One region of the Kitasatospora sp. SC0581 genome, then DNA from elsewhere that is predicted to be linked to it. Evidence: riboswitches for the same ligand, from Rfam matches in the RefSeq annotation. Region 1 holds a riboswitch; each other region holds the start of a gene.
The links. Region 1 has a riboswitch for cobalamin ahead of ACLWS4_RS13805 (cobalamin biosynthesis protein). Riboswitches for the same ligand answer to the same signal wherever they lie in the genome.
Positions count from the first base shown of each region.

Region 2: it holds a riboswitch for cobalamin, as region 1 does, so the genes downstream of both, ACLWS4_RS16500 (ribonucleoside-diphosphate reductase subunit alpha) here and ACLWS4_RS13805 (cobalamin biosynthesis protein) in region 1, are expected to answer to the same signal.
Region 3: it holds a riboswitch for cobalamin, as region 1 does, so the genes downstream of both, ACLWS4_RS31965 (ABC transporter substrate-binding protein) here and ACLWS4_RS13805 (cobalamin biosynthesis protein) in region 1, are expected to answer to the same signal.
Region 4: it holds a riboswitch for cobalamin, as region 1 does, so the genes downstream of both, ACLWS4_RS30370 (CoA-acylating methylmalonate-semialdehyde dehydrogenase) here and ACLWS4_RS13805 (cobalamin biosynthesis protein) in region 1, are expected to answer to the same signal.

Region 1 covers NZ_JBLRWA010000006.1:287,677-289,868, forward strand. The annotation lists gene ACLWS4_RS13800 (cobyric acid synthase) at 1-70, opposite strand, end outside; gene ACLWS4_RS13805 (cobalamin biosynthesis protein) at 67-1,080, opposite strand; cobalamin riboswitch at 1,188-1,321, opposite strand; gene ACLWS4_RS13810 (alpha/beta hydrolase family protein) at 1,659-2,192, shown strand, end outside.
Region 2 covers NZ_JBLRWA010000008.1:272,258-274,449, forward strand. The annotation lists gene ACLWS4_RS16495 (glycosyltransferase family 39 protein) at 1-1,045, shown strand, start outside; cobalamin riboswitch at 1,118-1,252, shown strand; gene ACLWS4_RS16500 (ribonucleoside-diphosphate reductase subunit alpha) at 1,444-2,192, shown strand, end outside.
Region 3 covers NZ_JBLRWA010000032.1:74,525-76,716, forward strand. The annotation lists gene ACLWS4_RS31960 (shikimate dehydrogenase family protein) at 1-797, shown strand, start outside; cobalamin riboswitch at 910-1,116, shown strand; gene ACLWS4_RS31965 (ABC transporter substrate-binding protein) at 1,193-2,192, shown strand, end outside.
Region 4 covers NZ_JBLRWA010000029.1:4,105-6,296, forward strand. The annotation lists gene ACLWS4_RS30370 (CoA-acylating methylmalonate-semialdehyde dehydrogenase) at 1-902, opposite strand, end outside; cobalamin riboswitch at 1,112-1,303, opposite strand; gene ACLWS4_RS30375 (alcohol dehydrogenase catalytic domain-containing protein) at 1,430-2,192, opposite strand, start outside.

The DNA.
Region 1 (2,192 bases):
AGATCCCGGCCGTCACCACGCTCTTGCCCGCGTCCGAGGTCGTCCCCGCGACCAGCAGTGCGTTGCTCATGCCCGTCCCCTCTTCTTCAGCAGTGCCCGCAGCAGGACGTGCCCCGCGACCGTCGTACCCAGCGCCAGTGCGCCCACCCGCCGGGAGAGCGCGCAGGCCCGCTCGATGTCGTCCACCGTCACCGGCCGCAGCTCCGCGCCCAGGACGGGCCGGTGCTCCACCCGCTCGCCGTACCGCAGCGTGCCGCCCAGTCGGACGCCCACCGCGCCGGCGAACGCCGATTCGGCCTGGCCCGCGTTCGGGCTCGGGTGCGCGGAGCCGTCGCGCCGCCAGACCCGCCAGGCGGTCCGGGGCTCGGGGGCGGCGGCCACCGTCAGCAGGGCCGTCAGCCGGGCACCCGGCCAGCCCGCCACGTCGTCCAGCCGGGCCGAGGCCCAGCCGAACCGGGCGTAGCGGGGCGAGCGGTGGCCGACCATGGCGTCCAGGGTGTTCACGGCGCGGAAGGCCAGCAGGCCGGGGGTGCCGGCCAGGGCGCCCCAGGTCAGCGCGTTCACCACGGCGTCGGCGGTGTTCTCGGCCACCGACTCGACCACCGCCCGGGCGATCTGCTGCCCGTCCAGCGCGCTCGGGTCCCGCCCGCACAGGTGCGGCAGCCGCTCCCGGGCGGCGGCGAGGTCGCCGGCGGCCAGCGAGCGGCCGATGGTGCGGGCCTCCCGGGTCAGCGAGGTGCCGCCGAGCACCGTCCAGGTCGCGGCCGCCGCCAGCGCCGCCCGGCCCAGCGGGCGCCGGCCCACCGTACGGTCCAGGGCGACCGCGCCCGCCGCGACCGCGCCCACGCACAGCGCGGTGTACCCGGCCCCGGCGGCGCGGTCGTCGCGCCACAGCCGCCGCTCCAGCCGGGTCGCGGCGCTGCCGAAGAAGGCCACCGGGTGGCCCCGGCGGGGGTCGGCGAAGCGGGCGTCGGCGGCGTAGCCCGCGGCGGCGCCGAGCGCGAACACGGCGGCGCGGGCCAGCGGGCGCGAGGCTCGGGTCAGCGGGCGCGGAGCGGGGGAAGGCGCGCGCGGGGTCATCGGCCGCACGGCGGAGGGCAGCTCGGAGTCCGGCCGGGCGGGGCAGCCTGCATCGCGTGCGTGTCCTCACTCAGGGTCCGCGCCCTGGATCGACGTGACGGCGGCGAGAGTCTCCTGGCTTCCGGGTCGAACGCACCCCCGGAGCCTTCCAGCGGCCGTCGACGGCCCGCCGTGGCGATGTTCCGAGCGTGCTCCCCGGTGACAGTGGCGGGACCGCGCCGGACTTCCACCGGCTTCCTCTCCATGCCTCCGTTTGGCCCCAGGATCCCATCACGGGCCCGAACCGGGAGTCAACCGAGGTCACGGAGGGGTTGGTCACACGGGGACGCCGCTGACGCCCGGTCGGATCGCCCGGCGCGGCCCCGCCCCGACCCCCGCCACCGGCACCCCCTGAGTACCGCCCTGAGCACCGCCCTGAGCACCCCGGGAGCGCCCGCCGGGTGACCCGGACGGCCCAGCCCGGTGGCCGGTCGGGCGGAGCGCCGGTGAACTGGGGCTCGAACACCGTCCGGTCCGTGAAGAACGTCCGTGAACAACGTCCGTGAACAACGTCCGTGAACAACAGAGCGGGGAGCGAGATGCGTTGGGGAACCGCCGCCGTCGTGGCGGCCGCCGCGGTGGGGGCCGCCGTGCTGGTGGTCGGCCGCCGGGCCTCCGAGCGGATGGTCCGTCCGGTGACCGCCGTCCAGGAGTCCGGGCCGGTCCAGGTCCGCGCCCTCGCCGCCGGCCGGGTCACCTTCACCCGCGGCCCCGCGAGCCTGCGCCCCGGCCGCTGGGCGGTGGAGTGGGCGGACGGCGGGCACGCGGTCGTCGAGGAGGTGCTGCACGCCGACGAACAGGGCGTCACCCGCCGACTGGTCCGCGCCGACCGGGGCACCCTCGTCCCCGGCACCGAGGTCCGCTTCACCCCGCGGGTCCACCTCGGCGACCCCACCGAGGCGCTCGGCCTGGCCTTCGCCGACACCACCGCCGACGGCGAGCTCGGCGCCCTCCCCGCCTGGCGGCTCGACGGCAAGCGCGGCACCTGGGTGATCCTGGTGCACGGCCCCGGCGACGACCGCCGGCAGACCCTCCCGGTGCTCCCCGTCCTCGACCGGCTCGGCCTGCCCGCC
Region 2 (2,192 bases), on a different contig from region 1:
GGCCTGGACCACGGTGTTCACCGCCGGCCGCCATCCGGCCCTGGCCCTGCTCGCCGCCCCGCCCACGGCGCTGGCCTGCGCCACGGCCTACTCCGCGGCCTTCGCCGTCCCCGCCCTGGTGGCCCTCGCCTTCGCCTGCGCCCGGCCGTACCACCGGGTGGGCCCGGCCGCCCTGCGCTCACTGCTGACGGCCCTCGGCACCCTCGTCCTGCTGCTCCCGTACGGCACCCTCGGCAAGGTCGCCGGGTGGTCGCCCTCGCGCGGCAACGCCCCCGGCTCGGCCGGCTCGGTCCTGCTCGGCACGCTCCAGTGGGCCGGCCTGTTCACCGTCCTCGCGGTGGCCGGCACCATCGCCTACGCGCGCCGCGAACAGATGCCCGAGCACGACGCGCCGGAGAAGGAGCCCCTCCCCACCACCCGGGGCCGGCGCGCCCTGCTCGGGGCCGTCCTGACCGCCACCGCCCTGCTGGTCCCCGCCGCCCACCTGTGGACCGGCACCTCCGGCGCGCTGTTCCGCCACCTCGGCTACGGCATGCTGCTGGCCGCCCCGCTCGCCGGGGTCGGCCTGACCCGGCTGGTCGGCGCCCACTTCCGCCACCCCCAGCTCGGCATCCTGGTCTGGGTCGCCCTGCTCGCCCTCGGCCTGGAACAGTCCGCACTGCGCTACCAGAACGGGCCCGACTCCGGCCGCCTGCTGGCCGTCCTGCGGGTCCACACGGAGCCCCAGGGCCGCTACCTCACCGAGGTCGACGGACTCGCCGAGTACTACCTCGGCGGCGTCTCCAAGCCCGAGCAGTGGGTCTCCGCGCGCGCCGGCACCGACTACCGCGACGGGGCCGGGGTCGAGCACCACGGCGACGACGGCAGCGTCGCCGCGATCCGGGACGGCTGGTTCACCATGGTCGTCCTCGACAGCACCGCGCCGAGGGCCACCGACCGGGCCCTGAGCGAGGCCCTGGGCGCCGCCGGACACTACCGGCTGGTCGCCCAATTCACCTCGCCGACCGGCGATTCGAGCACGTACAAGGTCTATCTGAAGCACTGACCGGCCGCCCGGCCCACGCACATCCGCGACACGACAGGCACAACATATGGTGCCGCCGCAGTCCGGCGGCACAACATGTATGCTCGCTTCTGCTGTCGATGCAGGGGAACCCGGTGCGAATCCGGGACTGCCCCGCAGCGGTGAGCGGGCGGCTCCAGCAGCCGCACCCCGCGAGTCCGAGTACCTGCCGACGGCGTGCGCCACGGCCCTCCCGCAGAGGCCGCGCCGGCACCAGCAGTACCCCTCCGGGCCTCGCGGGCGGGCCGGGGAGTCACCTCGCGCGACGCTTTTTGCGTTCGCGCCGTGCTCCCCTGCCCAGATCGGCCCGGTGGCCCCCCGAGCACCGCCGCCGATCGCCGCCAGGAGAGAGCGCCTTGACCACCGCTGCCTCAGCCACCCTGCCCGCCCAGGGCTCCGGTACCGCCTTCACCGACCCGACGGTCTCCGACCCCGGGGGCGCGCTGCTGCGGCTGCTCACCGACCGCAGCACCGACCTCACCGAGGTCGACCCCGGCCATGTCGCCGCCGCCGCGCTGCGCGGCCGCCACGCCGGCTCGGACTTCGCCGAGCTGCGCGGGCTGGCCGTGGACGCCGCCGCGTCGATGATCGCCGAGGACCCCCAGTACTCGAAGCTGGCCGCCCGCCTGCTCGCGCTGGAGATCGTCGACGAGGCGAACAGCCAGGGCTCGGTGTCCTTCTCCGCCTCGATCGCCGTCGGCCACACCGAGGGCCTGATCGGCGACACCACCGCGGACTTCGTCGCCAAGCACGCCGCCGCCCTGGACGCGCTGATCGACACCGCCGGCGACGACCGCTTCGAGTACTTCGGCCTGCGCACCGTGCAGTCCCGCTACCTGCTGCGCCACCCGATCACCCGCAAGGTGATCGAGACCCCGCAGCACTTCCTGCTCCGCGTCGCCTGCGGCCTGGCGGTCGGCGACTCCGAGCAGTCGGTGCGCGAGGTGGCCGAGCTGTACGGCCTGATGAGCCGCCTGGAGTACCTGACCTCCTCGCCGACGCTGTTCAACTCCGGCACCCGGCACCCGCAGATGTCGAGCTGCTACCTGCTCGACTCGCCGCTGGACAACCTGGACTCGATCTACAACCGCTACGCGCAGATCGCCCGCCTGTCCAAGCACGCCGGCGG
Region 3 (2,192 bases), on a different contig from region 1:
CCCGCCCGCCGATCTCCGGCCGCACCCGGCTGTTCGCGGTGCTCGGCGACCCGGTCGCACAGGCCAAGGCGCCCGCCCTGCTCAACCCGCTGTTCGCGGCGAGCGGCGTGGACGCCGTGCTCGTCCCCGTGCACGCCCCGGCGGACCGGCTGGACGAGGTCGTCCGCGGGCTGAAGGCCGTCGCCAACCTGGACGGGCTGCTGGTCACCGTCCCGCACAAGCTGGCGATGTGCGGGCACGCCGACGAACTCAGCGACGCCGCCGCCCTGTTGGGCAGCACCAACGCGCTGCGCCGCGAGCCGGACGGCCGCTGGTACGGCGACAACTTCGACGGCGCCGGGTTCGTCCGGGGCCTGGCCGCCGCCGGGCACCACCCGGCCGGGCTGCGGGTGGCACTGGCCGGCGCCGGAGGCGCGGGGCTCGCCATCGCCGCCGCCCTGCTCGCCGAAGGGGCCGCCGCACTCACCGTGACCGATCCCGACCGGGGCCGGGTGGACGCCCTGCTGGAGCGGCTCGGCACCCGCTGGCCCGGCCGCGTGGCCGCCGCCCCGCGCCCGCCCTCCGGCGTCGACCTCGCGGTCAACGCCACCCCGCTGGGCCTGGACCCGGCCGACCCGCTCCCCTTCGACCCGGCCCCACTGGCGCCCGGCGCGCTGGTCGCCGACATCATCATGACGCCCGCCGAGACCCCGCTGCTGCGCACCGCCGCCGCCCTCGGCCTCGCCACCCACCCCGGCATCCACATGCTCGCCGAGCAGCTGCCGCTCTACCGCTCCTTCTTCCGTCTTCCGGGGTGATCCCCCGTCCCTCCGGAGCCGGCCGACCCCCGTGGCCGTTCCCTCCCCCGTCCCCGGGAACGATCCAAACGATCATCCCACCGGCCGGTCGCCACCGACCTGACCACGCCTGATAGCGTGCCATCGCCGTGGTGTTCGGGAAACCGGTCTGAGTCCGGTGCGGCCCTCGCCACTGTTGCCGCGGAGTTCCGCGGCCCTCGCTGACCGGCTTTCGCCAGCGGTCAGGGCCACTGGGCGGGCTGGTAGAGCCGCTCGGGAAGGTCGGTCGCGGCGTGTTGATGCGGAAGCCAGGAGACCGGCCACGGCGCGACATGTTCCACGAGGGTTTTGGAGAACACGTGCCCAGCGGTCAGCCGTACCCGCATCCGGTCCGATCCATACGTTCCACGCGCTCCATGCGTCCCGTACATCCCGTACGTCCCACAGGTCCGACACGCGTCGGCCGGGCCGTCGCGGCCCTGCTGTTCGTCGGCGTGCTCGGAGGCTGCGCGGGCGCCCCCGCGCCCGCCGCGTCCGGCGGGGCGACCGGAAGTGCCGCGCCGGTCAGCGTGGACAACTGCGGGACCACCGTGACGGTCGGCGCGCCGCCCGAGCGGCTGGTGACGCTCAACCAGGGTGCCACCGAGGTGGCCCTGGCCCTCGGCCTGCAGTCCCGCATGGCCGGTACCGCCTACCTCGACGACTCCGTCCCGGAGAAGTGGAAGGCCGCCTACGACTCCGTCCCGGTGCTCTCCAAGAAGTACCCGACGAAGGAGAACCTCCTCGCGGCCCGTCCCGACTTCCTGTACGCCTCCTACTCCACCGCGTTCACCGACAAGGTCGCGGGCACCCGGGAGGAGCTGCGCGGCCAGGGCGTCCCGTCGTACCTGTCCCCGTTCGGCTGCTCGGACAAGAACCAGGTGCCGCCGACGACCTGGCAGGCGGCATGGGGCGAGCTGAACGACGTCGCCAAGGTCTTCGGCGTCCCGGAGCGGGCCGCCGCGATCCAGCGGCAGCAGGAGCAGCAGCTGGCGCAGTTCACGGCGACGGCCGCGGGCAAGGGCCTGAAGGTCCTGTGGTTCGACTCGGACACCAAGACGCCGTACGTCGGCACCGGCCAGGGCGGCCCCCAACTCGTGCTCGACGCCGTGGGCGCCCGCAACGTCTTCGGGGACCTGCCCGGCAGCTGGCAGAACGTGAGCTGGGAGAAGGTCGTCGCGGCGGACCCGGACGCCATCGTGGTCGCGGACGCCGACTGGGACACCGCCCAGTCCAAGATCGACTACCTGGAGAACGACCCGGTCCTGAGCAAGCTCACCGCCGTGCAGCGCAAGGCCTTCGTGACGGTGCCGTTCTCCGAGTCGACCCCCGGCGTGCTGCTCGCCGACGGTGCCGCCCGGGTGTCCGACGGGCTGG
Region 4 (2,192 bases), on a different contig from region 1:
GCCACCAGGGCGTCCGCCGTCGCCTCCCCCACCGGGACGGCCACCGAGATCGCCATGCAGCGCTCCCCGGCCGAGCCGTACCCGGCGCCGATCAGCGCGTCCGCCGCCTGGTCGAGGTCGGCGTCCGGCATCACGATCAGGTGGTTCTTGGCCCCGCCGAAGCACTGCGCCCGCTTCCCGTGCGCGGCGGCGGTGGCGTACACGTACTGGGCGACCGGCGTGGAGCCGACGAAGCCGAGCGCCTGGACGCGCGGGTCCTCCAGCAGGGTGTCCACGGCCTCCTTGTCACCGTTGACGACATTGAGCACGCCCGGCGGCAGCCCGGCCTCCAGGAACAGCTCGGCCAGCCGCAGCGGCACCGAGGGGTCGCGCTCCGAGGGCTTGAGCACGAAGGCGTTCCCACAGGCCAGCGCGGGCGCGGCCTTCCAGAGCGGGATCATCGCCGGGAAGTTGAACGGCGTGATGCCCGCGACCACGCCGAGCGGCTGGCGCATCGAGTACACGTCGATGCCCGTCCCGGCGTTGTCGCTGAACTCGCCCTTCAGCAGGTGCGGGATGCCGGCGGCGAACTCCACGACCTCCAGGCCGCGTTGGATGTCGCCGTGGGCGTCGGCCACGGTCTTGCCGTGCTCGGCGGAGAGCAGCCGGGCCAGCTCGTCCTTCTCCTGCTCGACGAGTTGGAGGAAGCGCAGCAGGACGCGGGCCCGCCGCTGCGGGTTCCAGGCGGCCCACGCGGGCTGGGCCTGCGCGGCGTCGGCGATCACCGCCTCGACCTCGGCGCGGCTCGCCAGGGGCACCCGGGCCTGCACCCGGCCGGTGTTGGGGTCGTACACGTCGCCGAAGCGGCCGGAGGTGCCGGCGGTGGGCTTGCCGGCGATGAAGTGGGTCAGTTCTCGGACCATCGGTTCCTTCTCTCGACAGGGGTGGGGAGAGGAGGAATGGAGGCCGCCGCCTGCTGGCGGGCGCACGGTGGTGCGCCCCTCGGCACGGGCGTACGGCGGTGTGACGGTACGTCAGGACGCGGGCGCCCCGGCGGTCGTCGGCACGGGACAGCCAGGCGCGGTGGAACGGGAGCAGCCCGGAGTCATGTGTGTCGTCTCCATCCTCGTGGAAAACACGAACCACCCGCGGCCGGTATCCTGACTCCCGGATCACCGCACGCCCTCAGGCCTTCCCGGCTGGCTGCCAGTGGCCGTCATCTGCGAGGACGGACTCCCCGGTCACAGTGGCGGGACCGTGCCGGACTCACACCGGCTTCCCTGACACCGCGGACCTGCCGTCGACCATATAGTTGGACGTCCTAGTAAGTCCAGGGGTACGCGCCCGCGCCGCGCCGCCGGAGGGCCGCTCACCCCCGTCCACCTGCCCGGACACGCCGGGAGCCGGCCCCGAGGGACCGGCTCCGAGGGCCGGCTCCGATGACCGCCGCTCAGCGGCCGGTGGTGACGACCATGCGGAAGCGGGCCCGGTTGGCGGCCATCTTCTCCACCGCCGCCGCGGTCCGCTCCAGCGGCACCTCCTCGACCCAGGCCCGCACCCCCGTCCGCGCCGCGAAGCGCAGCGTGTCCTGGGTGTCGACCGCGATGCCCGAGGAGTGCGCGTAGACCTTCCGGTCGCCCTGGATCAACTGCAGGGCGCTCAGCTGCAGCGGCTCCGCCGGGAGTCCGACCATGACGAGCTCGCCCCGACGGGTGATCCCGTCGATCGTCGCCACCACGGCGGGCGCGTTGGTGACGGTGGACAGGACCACCTTCGCACCTCCCAACTGCCGTAGGGCCTCGGCGACATCGCCCGCGGTGCTGTCGATGTAGTGGGCGGCGCCGAGCCGGAGCGCGAGCGGCCCCTTCTCCTGGCCGCGGGCGATGGCGACGGTACGGAAGCCCATCTTCTCGGCGAACTGGACGCCCAGGTGGCCGAGTCCGCCGATCCCCAGGATGGCGACGGTGTCCCCGGGCCGTGCGGCGGAGCGGCGCAGGGCGTTGAAGACCGTCACCCCCGCGCAGGCCAGCGGCGCCGCCTCGACCGCGGTGAGCTCGTCCGGGACCGCCGCCAGGGCCACGGCCGGGACGACGACGGAGTCGGCGAACCCGCCCGGATAGGCGACGCCGGGGATCTCGACCCGTGCGCAGTGCAGGCCGTCGCCCGCCCGGCACGCGTCGCAGTGCCCGCAGCTGCCGCCGTACCAGCCGACC